DNA from 3 places in the Pantoea sp. X-Soil-OKNW-556 genome. Region 3 is predicted to be linked to each of the others. Evidence: predicted binding sites of a transcription regulator. Region 3 holds the regulator's gene; each other region holds the start of a gene.

Region 1 (4,929 bases), 1.1 Mb from region 3:
GGCCTGTTTCAGGGCGCTCATCACGCGCTGCTCGCTTTGGCTATCCAGGCCAGAACCGGGTTCATCGAGCAGCAGCAGTTGTGCCGGTTTCAGCAGGGCACGCGCAACGGCAATGCGCTGTGCCTGGCCGACGGATAAGCCGGTTGCGCCATCGCCGAGCGTTGTATCCAGCCCCTGAGGTAAACGCGGCAGAAATTCAGTGACCCCGGCTTGATTGAGGGCGTTTTCCAGTTCAGCCTCACTCACGGTACGTCCCATCAGCACATTGTCGCGCAAGGTGGCAGCCGGAAGGTGCGGGTTTTGGCCGACCCAGGCGAGATGGTGTTGCCAGTCTGAACGTGGCATATCACGCAACTCGTGACCATTAATTTTCAGGGAGCCCTGATAGGGGAGAAAGCCGAGCAGGACATTCATCAGCGCGGTTTTACCGGCACCGCTTTGCCCTACCAGCGCGACCCGTTTACCTGCGCTCAGGTTAAAGCTCAACGGCTGGGACAGTGACTCTCCTTTGGCCGTCATTACCACCAGATCCTGGGCTGTTAGTTGAAGCGGGGCGGAGAAGGTGAACGGCTCGCCTGATTCGTCAGATTGCACTTCCGGGCTTTCTTGCAGGAAACGATCCAGTGCATCGGCACCGCCCACCGCCTGGGCTTTAGCATGATAAAAAGTGCCTAAATCGCGTAGCGGCTGGAAGAATTCGGGCGCGAGGATTAAGGCCAGGAAACCGGCAAACAGCGTGACGCCGCCGTGGTAATGACCAAAATTCAGCTCGCCAAGATAGGAAAAGCCGAAGTACACCGCGACCACGGCAATCGCCAGGGAGGCAAAAAACTCCAGCACCGCCGAAGAGAGGAAGGCCAGACGCAGAACTTCCATGGTGCGCTGACGAAAATCGGTGGTGCTGCGGGTGATGGCCTGTTGTTCTGCACTGGCGCGATCAAACAGGCGCAATGTTTCACGGCCACGCAGACGATCGTAGAAATCACCGCTCAGACGCGCCAGCGCAACGAAATTGCGGCGGTTGGCATCGGCCGCGCCCATACCGACCATTGCCATAAACAGCGGAATCAAGGGTGCTGTAACCAGTAAAATCAGGCCAGCCGCCCAGTTAATCGGGAAGATCGCCACCAGAATGGCGCAGGGAATAAACACCGCCAGCGACATCTGTGGCAGATAGCGCGCGTAATATTCCTGCATCTCCTCAATTTGCTCCAGCAGCAGGGTGGCCCAGCTACCGGCGGGCTTGCCCTGAATCCATGCCGGACCCAACGTATTCAGACGGTCCAGAACCTGCTGACGCAAGGCGCGGCGAATCGCCATTCCGGCGCGCTGGCCTGCCATTTCGCGACCATAATTCAGCGCGGCACGCAGCACAAAACACAGCAGCAACAGGGCAAACTGGCTCAACAGTTCCGTGCGAGGTTGATGGGCGATGATCAGAGCTTGAAGTAGCGTGGCGAGCAGCCAGGCTTGGGCGATAATCACCAGGGCGCTGGCAAATCCCAATAGAGAAACCAGACGCAAACTACGCGCACCGTGATGACGTTGCTGGCGGAGCCAGCGGAGAAGTTCCTGTTGTCGCGATTTGTTCATACGAAGCCGTTCAATTACTCAGAAGAGAAGTCGTTGCGAAGCAAAAACCCCAACAACGTCAGGCGCATGAACTGTAGCACGCAGGTAATAAAAAAGGCGACCAAAACAGGTCGCCTTCAGCAAATATGATCAGGTTATTAACAAGTTACTTATCGTTTTTAACCAAACCATCCAGGTAATGCTCTGCATCCAGCGCCGCCATACAGCCGGTGCCTGCTGAGGTGATTGCCTGGCGATAGATATGGTCCATCACATCGCCCGCGGCAAACACGCCAGGGATGCTGGTCTGGGTCGCATTGCCATGCAGACCAGACTGAACTTTGATGTAACCATTCTCGAGGGCTAACTGGCCTTCAAAGATGGCGGTGTTGGGGCTGTGGCCGATAGCGACAAACAGGCCGGCCACTTCCAGTGATTCAGCCGCGTCACCTTTGGTCGACAACAGTTTCAGACCGGTTACGCCCATCTGATCTCCCACGACTTCGTCCAGCGTACGGTCGGTATGCAACACGATATTGCCGTTGCGTACCTTTTCCATCAGGCGGTCGATAAGGATTTTTTCGGCACGGAAGCTATCACGACGGTGAATCAGATGCACCTCAGCGGCGATATTCGCCAGGTACAGCGCTTCTTCCACGGCGGTGTTGCCGCCACCGATGACCGCGACTTTCTGATTGCGATAGAAAAAACCGTCGCAGGTTGCACAGGCCGATACGCCTTTACCTTTAAACGCTTCTTCTGACGGCAAGCCGAGATAACGGGCGGAAGCACCGGTCGCGATGATCAGCGCATCGGCGGTGTACTCGCCGCTGTCACCGGTCAGGCGGAAAGGACGGTTCTGCAAATCGACCGTGTGAATATGGTCGAAAATGATTTCGGTATTAAACTTTTCGGCATGTTCGTGCATGCGTTCCATCAGCGATGGACCTGTCAGATCGTGCGGGTCGCCTGGCCAGTTCTCCACTTCGGTGGTGGTGGTGAGCTGACCGCCTTTTTCCAGACCGGTAATCAATACCGGATTCAGGTTGGCGCGCGCGGCATAGACTGCAGCGGTGTAACCGGCAGGGCCGGAGCCCAGAATGAGCAGCTTACTGTGTTTGGCCGTACTCATGTGTTCCTCAGTTTTTTGTCTGACAACATAGCTAGCGATTGTAGGGAAATTGCCGCCGCAAAAAAAGTCTTCAGCAATTTTGTTAACAATCGCTGCGAGCGGCGTAGACGATGAGAAGGAATTCTGCACGCGGATTGCGCCAAAAGGGGGCAATGCTCGGTAATTTGTGGTGCAGCTGTATAAAAAATCTCATTAGAAAACAGGAACCCAGCACTCTGTCTGGCATCTTGTACTGAATTTGGATGTTTTACTTTGACAATCGCCTGCGCATTTGCGAAAACATTGTCAGAAGCAAAGAAGATTTAGCGATACAAAACAGAATTTCATACCTGTTTTGGTTTGTTTCGCCAGATTTAAACAGTCTGACATTGGTAATGACGCATGATGTGGACAGACAACATGCGTCATACGGATGGTCGCATTACTGCACAGGCTTATCGTCTTCACTTCGAGTAAGGCCCTGAGCAATGAATGTTTTCAGGGTGTGGCAGGTTAAGGGAAGGAATTAAGAGAGACAATAATAATGGTAGACAATAAGAAGCGCCCCGGAAAAGATCTGGATCGTATCGACAGAAACATTCTGAATGAATTGCAGAAAGACGGTCGTATTTCCAATGTCGAGCTTTCGAAACGTGTTGGATTATCACCGACGCCGTGTCTTGAGCGTGTTCGTCGCCTGGAACGTCAGGGTTTCATTCTTGGCTATACCGCACAGCTCAACCCGCACTATCTCGATGCTTCGCTGCTGGTATTTGTTGAGATTACTCTGAATCGTGGCGCGCCAGATGTGTTTGAGCAATTTAACGCCGCCGTGCAAAAACTTGAGGAAACTCAAGAGTGTCACCTCGTTTCCGGTGACTTTGACTATCTGCTGAAAACCCGTGTGCCGGATATGTCAGCATATCGCAAGCTGTTGGGTGAGACCTTGCTACGCCTGCCGGGCGTAAACGACACCCGCACCTATGTGGTAATGGAAGAGGTCAAACAGAGCAATCGCCTGGTGATCAAAACCCGTTAACGCAGGGCAGGTGCAAAGCGTGCAGGATTTCGGTACACTCCTGTGAATTCATACAGGACCAGCGTCGGGCCAGCCCGACGCTGTTGCCTTCTTAATTTACAGGCACCTGGAGTGTTCTCTTGAGCCAGGAATATACAGAAGACAAAGACGTTTCATTACAACCGCTGAGCAGCGGACGTCGGCTGCTTGAAGCGTTGCTTATCCTTGTGGCCCTGTTTGCCATCTATCTGATGGTTTCTTTGGTCAGTTTTAACCCTTCCGATCCCAGTTGGTCGCAAACGGCCTGGCACGAGCCTATCCACAATCTGGGTGGCAGCGTCGGTGCATGGCTAGCCGACACCTTGCTGTTTATCTTCGGCGTGATGGCCTATGCCATTCCTCCGGTCATTATTGGCTTGTGCTGGATTACTTTCCGTCAGCGCGATCGTCACGACTACATCGATTACTTTGCGGTGGGGCTGCGCCTGATTGGCGTGCTGGCGCTGGTGGTAACCACCTGTGGTCTGGCGGCGCTTAACGCTGACGACATCTGGTATTTCGCCTCCGGTGGTGTGATCGGCAGTCTGATCAGCAACGCGATGGCACCCTGGTTCAGCTCCGCAGGTGGCACTTTAACGCTGCTGTGCGTCTGGGCGGCGGGGATTACCCTCTACACCGGTTGGTCATGGTTAACGATTGCCGAAAGAATCGGCGGTGTTGTGATGGGCGTGCTGACATTTGCCAGCAATCGCTCCCGCCAGGATGAACCCTGGCAGGAAGAAGATGAATACGAGGACGAGCAGGAGCCGGCCGATGAGGCGGTACCCGCATTGCGTGCGGCTGCATCTGATGACGATGATGTGCTGCTGGCAAAACCGCGTAAGGTGAATGAGGCACCGCTTGATGCTGCTGGGGATGATCCCCTGTTGGCGAAAGCCAGTGCCGCTACGGCAGCAGCGATTGCGGTGAGCAGCGAAGCGGCTCGCCAGGAACCCGTAGTACAACCGACAACGTCGCCAGCGGTTGTGCCCGCAGCGCCGCAGCCGGTGGTGCAATCGGTCCAGCCTGCGGCTACGGTTCCTCCTGCTCCGACAACACCGGTGGTGGCTGAAACTCCCGCCGCGCCGCCGTTATACCGTTTTGAAGTGCCGGCGGAAACCTCGCCGTTCTCACCGGTCGACGAGGACGATGGCCCGAGGATGGGGAACTGGCAGGATGCTACGCAGGC
Region 2 (4,929 bases), 610 kb from region 3:
AGGAATACCCGATCAAGTCACATTCGGTGGTGGCCCATATCCGCCAGGCGAATCGTGGCGAAGTGTCGCTGGAAAACACCCATCCCTTTACTCGCGAGCTGTGGGGCCGTAACTGGACCTATGCGCACAACGGCCAGCTGAAAGGGTATCGTCAGCTTGATACCGGCCATTTCCGTCCGGTTGGCGAGACGGACAGTGAAAAAGCGTTTTGCTGGATCCTGCACAAACTCACCACGCGTTATCCGCGTACGCCGGGTAACTGGCCTGCGGTGTTCCGTTATATCGCCGAGCTGGCGGCGGAACTGCGGCAGAAAGGGGTGTTTAATATGCTGTTGTCGGACGGACGTTATCTGATGGCGTTCTGTTCCACCAATCTGTTTTGGATCACCCGCCGTGCGCCCTTTGGTAAAGCGAAGTTGCTTGATCAGGATGTGGAAATTGATTTTCAGCAGCAGACCACGCCGCAGGATGTGGTGACGGTGATTGCAACGCAGCCGCTAACGGGAAATGAAACCTGGCACCGGATAGTGCCAGGTGAATGGGTATTATTTTGCCTGGGAGAGCGCCAGGAATGATTTTGATGCAGCGTCTGGCGCGGTCATCACCGCCGGACTGCTGTTCACCGCATACTGGCCGGTGGCGGTCACGTTGACCGTCGGCGGCTGATGGTACTTCTCAAAGTACGCATAGCCCGGCTGCAACTGACGCCAGAAGCTGGCGTAAGTGGAGTAGCGATGACGCTGCATATTGCTGTCGGTCATACGGAACGGAAAGATGCTCAGGGCGATCTCTTGCTGGCCGTTACGCAGCGCCGCGTTCACATAGGTATAAATCTCGTCCATGTAGGCGTTGGTCATGGCATAGCAGCCAATTGACTTACAGTCGCCGTGAATCATCAGATATTTGCCGCTGTAACCATTATCACGGTCAAATTGATTCGGGAAGCCGGTATTGATGGCGCGATAATAGTGGCTATCCGGTTTTAACTGATTCAGCTTGACGCTATAAAATCCTTCCGGACTTTTAAAATCGCCCTCACGGCGTTTGGGTCCCAAGCCGCCAGAGAAATTACAAATGCGGTAGCTATCCAGCAGACGATATTCATTACCGATCTTGCCGTACAGTTCCAGCGTGCGTTCTTCCTTGAAGATCTGAATATAAACCGGCGTGCCAAGTAATTGTTTTTTTAGTTCTTTACTGACCGGAGCCTGTGGGTTAACTGGCTCTGGCGTCATTGCCCAGCTAAGGACCGGCATAACAATCATCGCAAGGAATAATGCGATTCTGCCCATTCTGTGTGTACCTTGAAGTGAAGAAAAACTCTGACGCATAACGTCTCTGTATTGCATTATCGGAAATATCCGCTACCGCAGCGCAACATTAACATTGTCTGGCGTTTAATCAAGCCGGTGGCTGAGAAAATAGCCATTTCTCAATGGGATTACGGCCATAAATTTGTAAACTTTAATGCTGGCAGCGACAAATATTGCTGATATCTTTCGATGCTGTATACTTATCCAGTATTCGGAGGGGGTATGCGTAAGATCATTCATGTCGATATGGACTGCTTCTTCGCGGCAGTTGAAATGCGCGACGATCCCTCTTTGCGTGATATCCCCATCGCCATTGGCGGCAGCCGGGTACAGCGTGGCGTCATCAGTACCGCCAACTATCCGGCACGCGAGTATGGCGTCCGTAGCGCGATGCCTACCGCGATGGCGTTAAAGCTCTGCCCACATCTGCGTCTGCTGCCCGGACGTTTCGAAGCCTACAAAGAAGCCTCGCGCCAGATCCGCACGATCTTTGCCCGGTATACTTCCCTGATTGAGCCGCTTTCGCTGGATGAAGCTTACCTTGATGTGACCGACAGTCCACATTGTCAGGGATCTGCCACTTTGATGGCGCAGGCGATCCGCGCCGACATCTGGCGGGAAACGCAGCTCACCGCATCAGCAGGTATCGCGCCAATTAAGTTTCTCGCCAAAATCGCGTCGGATTTGAACAAGCCCAACGGCCAGTTCGTCATTACGCCGCAGGCGATGCCGGATTTTTTGCTGACGCTGCCGCTGAGCAAAATTCCGGGTGTTGGCAAAGTGTCGGCGAAAAAACTGGAGGAGATGGGGCTTCTGACCTGTGGCGATGTGCAGCAAACCGACCTGGCGCGTCTGCTCAAACGCTTCGGCAAATTTGGCCGGGTGTTGTGGGAGCGCAGCCACGGCGTTGATGAGCGTGGCGTGGTGGTGGAGCGGGAACGCAAATCTCTCGGCGTTGAACGCACCCTGATGGAAGATATTCATCGCTGGGAGCAGTGCCTGGAGATTATTGATTATCTGTACGAGGAGCTGGAGCGTCGTTTGACGCGAATTCGCCCGGATAAACTGATCGCTCGTCAGGGGGTGAAGCTGAAGTTTAATGATTTCCAGCTGACGACCCAGGAGCATATCTGGCCGGTGCTGAATAAAGAGGACATGATCGCCGTGGCGCGCAAAACCTGGGATGAACGCCGTGCCGGACGGGGCGTCAGGCTGGTGGGATTGCATGTCACGCTGGTGAATCCACAGTTGGAAAGGCAGTTGTTGCTGGGGTTGTAGTGAGGTGCGGGCTGATACCCTCACCCCGGCCCTCTCCCATGAGGGAGAGGGAGATGTGCCACAGGCTCGATCGGCTCCCATGAGGGAGAGGGAGATGTGCCATAGGCTCGATCGGTTCCCATGAGGGAGAGGGAGATGTGCCACAGGCTCGATCGGCTCCCGTGAGGGAGAGGGAGATGTACCACAGGCTCGATCGGTTCCCATGAGGGAGAGGGAGATGTGCCACAGGCTCGATCGGCTCCCATGAGGGAGAGGGAGATGTGCCACAGGCTCGATCGGTCCCCATGAGGGAGAGGGAGATGTGCCACTGGCTCGATCAGTTCCCATGAGGGAGAGGGAGATGTGCCACAGGCTCGATCGGCTCCCATGAGGGAGAGGGAGGTGTGCCACAGGCTCGATCGGCTCCCATGAGGGAGAGGGAGGTGTGCCACAGGCTCGATCGGTCCCCTCTCCCGCTTGCGGGAGAGGGTTAGGGTGAGGGCAAAAATTATTTCTTGCCGTACTTCGCTTCCAGCGTGGCGAACCACGGAGCGACGAAATCGCTGTTTTCGCCCCAGCCCGGAATAATTTTGTTCAGCGACGCCACATTCACTGCACCTTGCTGGCTGTTCAGCTGCTGCTGCGAAATTGCCGACGCTTTAAACTCGTAGCTGGCAGGGGTGGCTTCACCGGCGATTTTATTCGCCACCAGGCGCATATTCACCGCACCGATGGTTTTTGGATCAACCGCTACCGTCTGCACCCACGGGCTGTTCTTCTCGTGCATCAGTTGCAGGTCCTGGTTGGAGACATCAATACTATAAAGCTTGATCTCGGTACGACCATTCTCCTGCAACGCCTTGTAAGCCCCCTGGCTGAAGGCATCCCACGAACCCCAGATGGCATCAATCTTCCCTTTCGGGTACTTGGCCAGAATCGCGCCAATTTTGTTGGCGGTGTCGCCCTGAACGTCAGAAGAAACGGCACCAATCGACTCCAGCTGATGAATGCCTGGATTCTCTTTCAGCAGTTTTTCATACACCACCTGGCGGCGATCCATCGCCGGGAAGCCACCGACCCACAGCTTGACGATATTCGCTTTGCCGTTGAAATCTTTGATCATCTGGCCGAGTGACTCTTGCGCCAGTGACGCATCATTTTGCGCCGTCACCGTCACACCGTTCACCGGGGTATCCACCGGAGTATCAAACACCGACAGTTTAATTCCGGCATCAGCGATACGCTTCACCAGCGCGGTGGAGTAGGGTTCTTTACCGTGAGACAGGATGATGCCGTCATACTTCTGGCTGATGGCCTGGCTGACGAAATCCTGGAAGCGAGCGTCATCACCGTTGCTCAGAAAGGTGCTGACTTTAAAGCCCAACTGGCGGCCCTGCTGAATCGCACCGGCGACAAACTGGGTGGTGTTATCGTCAGAACCGAGGTTACGAATAATTGCGATACGCACCGGTCCCTGATGATTAGCGATGGCGGCAGGTACCGGCACCACGGTGTCGGCAAAGGCGGCGCTGGCATTCAGCAGGCTTACGGCCAGCAGCGAAAGGGTGATTTTTTTCATGTTGTTCTCTTTCTCAAGGGAAGCGCCTTAGCGGCGCTGGATATAGGTAATCGCCAGGGCCAGAGCCAGCACCAGGCCTTTAATAATGTCCATCGCGTAGTAAGGCACGGAAAGCATCACCAGCCCGTTTTGCAGCACGCCGAGGATCACCGCACCCACCAGGGTGCCGAGCGCGTTAGGTTTGCCGGAACCGGCCAGCGAGAAGCCAATCCACGCCGCCGCCACCGCATCCATCAGATAGCCGCCACCGGCATTCACCTGTGACGAGCCAATACGCGATGCCAGCAAGATGCCGCCCAGACCCGCCAGCAGTGAGGCGATCACATAAGCCAGCACACGATAGCGGGTGGTGCGAATGCCGGAGAGACGCGCCGCTTCCGGGTTGCCGCCAAGGGCATACATACGGCGGCCATGTTTGGTCAGCGACAACGCCAGTTGGGCGACCACGGTCACCACCAGCATAATAATGACGATGGTTGGTACCTGGCCGAGCAGGTTAAAACCTGCCGGAATGGCCCCTTCCGCCATGTCGCCGTTTGGCATCACCATGTTCTCGGTAATCGAGCCGCCAAAGCTGTAGGTCATTGCCACGCCCTGAATCACGAACAGGGTGGCAAGGGTCGCCAGCATGTCGGGAATGCGCAGCACCACAATCAGGAAGCTGTTAAACAGGCCCACAAGGGTGCACAGCAGCAGGGTGATAATGATCGCCTCGGTAGTGCCAAAGCCGTACCAGACGAACAGCGAAATCACCAGCGCGTTTGCTAACGACGCGGTGGA
Region 3 (4,929 bases):
GATGCCGTGCAGCACCGACAAACGCTGTGCCAGCGTACGGCTCTCTTTTTCCAGCGTGCCACGGTTGATGGTGGGTTTCGCACTGAGAATCGAGAAGGTGATGGCAAAACGCTGGAGCGTTTCACGGATACCCGCCGCCAGTAGTTGTAGCGTGCGATAGCGCGCGGTGGTCATTTGTACCTGACCGTTTTGTTGCGTGATCAGACCCTGACGCGCCATCTCGTTGCACAGCGACTGAATCAGCTCAGGCAACTCATTGTTGCTCCAGCGCAGGAACAGTTCACTCTTCAGCATCGGATAGACCAGCGCGACCTGACGCAACAATTCAGCTTCACTGATTTCACGATGCTGCTGCACAATCGCGGCAATCAGCGACGGCATCACCAGCATGTGTTGAATGTTGTTGCGATAGTAGGTCATCAACACTGCCTGCTCACGCGGCAGGATGATGATGTCACCGATATTATCTTGCTCAGTCTCGAACTTATTCATGCCCATCGCGTGATCCAGCAGGGCTTCAGCGCTGAGATTCGGCACCGTGGCTTCCGGTGAGTAGGGCACATTGCGCAGCAATTGGGTGTAACACTCCAGTTGCTCAATGAGCTGCTCGCGGGTCAGCGAACGCTGACGAGAAGCCAGTAACGCGGTGACGCACAGGTTCATGGCATTGGCGGCACCCGCATCGTTAATCCGCACCATCAGGCGGTTAGCGATGTCATTCACTGCGGGGTTCATCCACGCCTGACGCTGCGGCTCGATCGGATCAATCGCCTCGCGCCATTCCGGCACATGTTTGTTCAGATAGTTCACCAACGGCAGGGGTTCACCGAAGTTCACATAACCCTGGCCAAGATTGCGCAGCTTACGCAGGCCGCGCACCATCTGCATAAAGCCTTCTTTTTCTTTCGCTGCACCACGCAGTTCTTTGGCATAGGTGCCGACTTCCATCACATGTTCGTAGCCAATATAAATCGGCACGAAGGTGATGGGACGGCTACCGCCGCGTAGCAATGCCTGCAATGTCATCGACAGCGTGCCGGTTTTTGGTTCCAGCAAGCGGCCAGTACGTGAGCGCCCGCCTTCCACAAAGTATTCAACCGAATAACCGCGATTAAACAACTCGCCCAGATATTCACGGAAGACCGTAGAGTAAAGCTTGTTGCCCTTGAAGGTGCGGCGAATAAAGAACGCGCCAAGGCGACGGAAAATCGGCCCGGCGGGCCAGAAATTCAGGTTGATACCTGCGGCGATGTGCGGCGGCACCAGTCCCTGATGATAGAGAACGTAGGAAAGCAGCAAGTAATCCATGTGGCTACGATGGCAGGGGACATAAACGATCTCATGTCCATCCTGTGCCAACTGGCGCACTCGCTCGCCACCATTCACGTTGATCCCCTGATAGAGACGACTCCACATCCAGCCCATCACGCGATCGGTGACGCGGATAGCTTCATACGAGAAGTCGGCAGCAATCTCTTCCATCAATTCGACGGCGTTTTGCTGTGCTTTCTCGTGGGAAATCTTTTTGCTGCGCGCCTCGTCTTCCACCGCTTTTTCAATCGCTTTCGATTGCAGCAGCTTATTAAACAGATCCTGGCGGGCGGGCAAGCGCGGGCCAATCGCAGCCAGACGCTGGCGGGCGAAGTGGATCCGCGCCACGCGTGCCAGTTTCTGGGCTATCGACTTATCCGTACCGTGTTCGGTCGCCATCTGGCGCAGTGAAACGGTCGGCGAAAAGCGCACAAAGCTATCGCGACCATGCCAGAGAATGGCGAAGAATTTCTGCACACCGTTCAGAATACGCAGGTGAGGGGTGGATTCCCCCTGAACTTCACGTCCTGGTGCACGTCCAAACATCACCGATACTGGCAGCATCTGTACATCCAGTTCCGGGTTGCTGCGGTGCAGATCAAGGTAGTCATGGAACAGCTTTACGGACTCCAGATTCGGCACGAAATACGGGAAAACACGCGGTCCATCGTGGATAAACACATGTCGCGGCAGCAATGAGCCGTCAATTTCCAGCGGTGCGAGCGGATCGGGCAGATCGTGTTTCAGACACTGCGAACGCAGTGTGAGGAGATCGGCCTTGGAATCATAAGGCAGTACATACAGGATAGGCCGCGTCGGATCCAGTCCATGCTCGGACACGGGATCGGCGGGAATGGCCTTACTCTTTACCAAAATGGAGAGTGGTAAATTCAATAATTTATAATAAAGTTTACGCCAACCTGACATAGACAACTTCAAGCCTCTTGTTAGCAAAGCGCGGCAAGCATACCAGAATGCGCCGCGAAAATCTGTGGCTGCACCACTCCGGCTGCCCAGACATTGACGTCAAAACGAGTAAAGGGTTCAACGACATGGCAAATAACGTCACCGGTTTTCTCAGGATAGTGAAAGCAGCCGGTTATTCCTGGCAGGGATTGCGCGCTGCCTGGACACATGAAGCAGCGTTTCGCCAGGAAGCTATTGCCGCATTAGTGGCAATTATAGTGGCGTGCTGGCTGGATGTTGATGCGATTTCCCGCGTACTCATGATTGGTTCCGTAGTGCTGGTGGTCATTGTTGAGATCCTGAATAGCGCCATTGAAGCCGTGGTCGACCGCATTGGTCAGGAACGCCATCCGCTGGCTGGACGCGCGAAAGACATGGGATCGGCCGCCGTGTTGCTGGCTATTTTACTGGCGCTGTTTGTCTGGATCGCGCTGCTTTGGTCACATTTGCGATAAGGATTCCGGATTCATCAACTCGCTGATTTTTCCCTCAGTTTTGGTTTCCATTTCACCAATACCTGTATATACTCACAGCGACTGTATAAACAACCAGGGGGCGGGATGAAAGCGTTAACCAGCAGGCAGCAACAGGTCTATGATCTGATTCGCGACCATATTAACCAGACGGGCATGCCGCCAACGCGTGCGGAAATTGCTTCGCAGCTGGGCTTCCGCTCACCTAATGCGGCAGAAGAACACCTGAAAGCATTAGCGCGTAAAGGCGTTATTGAGATCGTTTCCGGCGCTTCGCGCGGCATTCGTTTATTGATGGAAGAAGAAGCCAGTGAGGGGCTGCCATTGGTTGGCCGTGTCGCTGCGGGTGAACCTTTGCTGGCGCAGGAGCACATTGAAGCGCACTACCAGGTCGATGCTAACCTGTTCAAACCCAGCGCTGATTTCCTGCTGCGTGTCAGCGGCATGTCGATGAAAGATATCGGCATTATGGATGGCGATCTGCTGGCGGTACACAAAACACAGGAAGTGCGTAACGGCCAGGTTGTCGTCGCACGTATCGATGACGAAGTCACGGTGAAGCGCTGGAAAAAGCAGGGCGCAATTGTGCAACTGCTGCCGGAAAACAGCGACTTCCAGCCGATTGTTGTCGATACCCGCGAACAATCCCTGACGGTAGAAGGGCTGGCGGTAGGCATTGTGCGTAACGGCGAGTGGCTCTGATACCTTGATTCCCCCTGCTACGGCAGCCTTCTGTGCTGCCGTGGTTTTATTCTCTGACAAGACGGTAGTGCAGCAAACCGGGACGTGCTGATGCAGCTGTTTTCCTCCTCTGACAAAGCACTCTGGCGGCTGGCGCTGCCTATGATTCTCTCCAATATCACTGTTCCGCTACTTGGCGTGGTTGATACCGCCGTCATTGGTCATCTCGATAGTCCCATTTATCTCGGCGGTGTGGCGGTTGGCACCACGGCGACCAGTTTCATCTTTATGTTGCTGCTGTTTTTACGTATGAGCACCACCGGGCTGACTGCTCAGGCATTTGGTGCTGGCAACAAAAAGGCACTGGCTCGGGCGCTTACCCAGCCTTTACTCATTGCCCTGGTGGCCGGTGTGCTGTTTATTTTGCTGCGCACGCCAGTCAGTAATCTGGCAGCGGTGCTGATGGGTGGCAGCCAGGAGGTCCAACAGCAGGCGCAATTGTTCATTCAGATTCGCTGGCTGAGCGCTCCCGCCACGCTGGCAAACCTGGTCATCCTCGGTTGGTTGTTGGGGGTGCAATATGCGCGTGCGCCAGTGGTGCTACTGGTGGTGGGGAATTTGGTCAATATCCTGTTGGATCTGGCGTTTGTGTTGGGGCTGCATTGGGGCGTAGCAGGTGCCGCAGCAGCAACGGCACTGGCTGAATATACGACACTTGCCGTCGGATTATGGATGGTGGCGCGTGTATTGAAGCTGCGCGGAATTGATTTGGCGATGCTGCGGGAGAGTTGGCGCGGTGATGCTGCTCGTCTGTTTCGCCTCAATCGCGACATTATGCTGCGCTCCTTCCTGCTACAAATCTGCTTTGCTTCCCTGACGATACTCGGTGCACGTATTGGCCCGGATGTGGTAGCGGTCAATGCGGTGCTGTTGATGTTTCTGACTTTCACCGCGTATGCACAGGATGGCTTTGCTTATGCGGTTGAAGCGTGTTCTGGTGAAGCCGTCGGTGCCAAAGATCGCAGCCGGCTATTGCTCATCTGGCATGCTGCCTGCCGTCAGGCGGGGTTGGTCGCGCTGCTGTTTGCGGCGATTTATGCGTTATTTGGCACCCATATCGTGGCCCTGCTGACTTCACTGGAGGCATTACGCGATGCGGCCGATCGCTATCTGCTATGGCAGGTGGTGATGCCGTTAGTGGGCGTGTGGTGCTACCTGTTGGATGGCATGTTTATCGGGGCAACGCGCGGCCGGGAAATGCGTAACAGCATGGCGCTGGCGGCGCTCGGTTATGGCCTGTCATTACTGACGCTTCCCTGGTTAGGTAATCATGGATTGTGGCTGGCGGTGACGGTGTTTCTGGCCGTGCGTGGAATAACGCTCTGGTTCGTCTGGCGTCGTCACTGGCGTCATGACAGCTGGTTCGCAAACAGTTAACTATGATGCTTTGAATACAGAATAATCCGTAAGTGTGCTAACCATTCCGTAATGTCTACTA

The links. Region 3 encodes LexA, which represses DNA repair genes until DNA is damaged. Its sites were predicted from a motif close to TNCTGTATGTACATACAGNA; they were not measured.
Region 1: a site for LexA is predicted at 3,761-3,780, ahead of AC6I8T_RS06850 (DNA translocase FtsK 4TM domain-containing protein). Genes of this name have one in related genera too.
Region 2: a site for LexA is predicted at 1,504-1,523, ahead of dinB (DNA polymerase IV). Genes of this name have one in related genera too.

What each region holds. Positions count from the first base shown of each region.
Region 1 covers NZ_AP035990.1:1,491,449-1,496,377, forward strand. Annotated here, with positions in the region: gene cydD (heme ABC transporter permease/ATP-binding protein CydD) at 1-1,593, opposite strand, end outside; gene trxB (thioredoxin-disulfide reductase) at 1,739-2,704, opposite strand; gene lrp (leucine-responsive transcriptional regulator Lrp) at 3,228-3,722, shown strand; gene AC6I8T_RS06850 (DNA translocase FtsK 4TM domain-containing protein) at 3,842-4,929, shown strand, end outside.
Region 2 covers NZ_AP035990.1:976,234-981,162, forward strand. Annotated here, with positions in the region: gene AC6I8T_RS04335 (class II glutamine amidotransferase) at 1-575, shown strand, start outside; gene dpaA (peptidoglycan meso-diaminopimelic acid protein amidase) at 546-1,292, opposite strand; gene dinB (DNA polymerase IV) at 1,536-2,591, shown strand; gene AC6I8T_RS04350 (sugar ABC transporter substrate-binding protein) at 3,079-4,149, opposite strand; gene AC6I8T_RS04355 (ABC transporter permease) at 4,177-4,929, opposite strand, start outside.
Region 3 covers NZ_AP035990.1:370,338-375,266, forward strand. Annotated here, with positions in the region: gene plsB (glycerol-3-phosphate 1-O-acyltransferase PlsB) at 1-2,238, opposite strand, end outside; gene AC6I8T_RS01640 (diacylglycerol kinase) at 2,364-2,732, shown strand; gene lexA (transcriptional repressor LexA) at 2,838-3,452, shown strand; gene dinF (MATE family efflux transporter DinF) at 3,543-4,868, shown strand.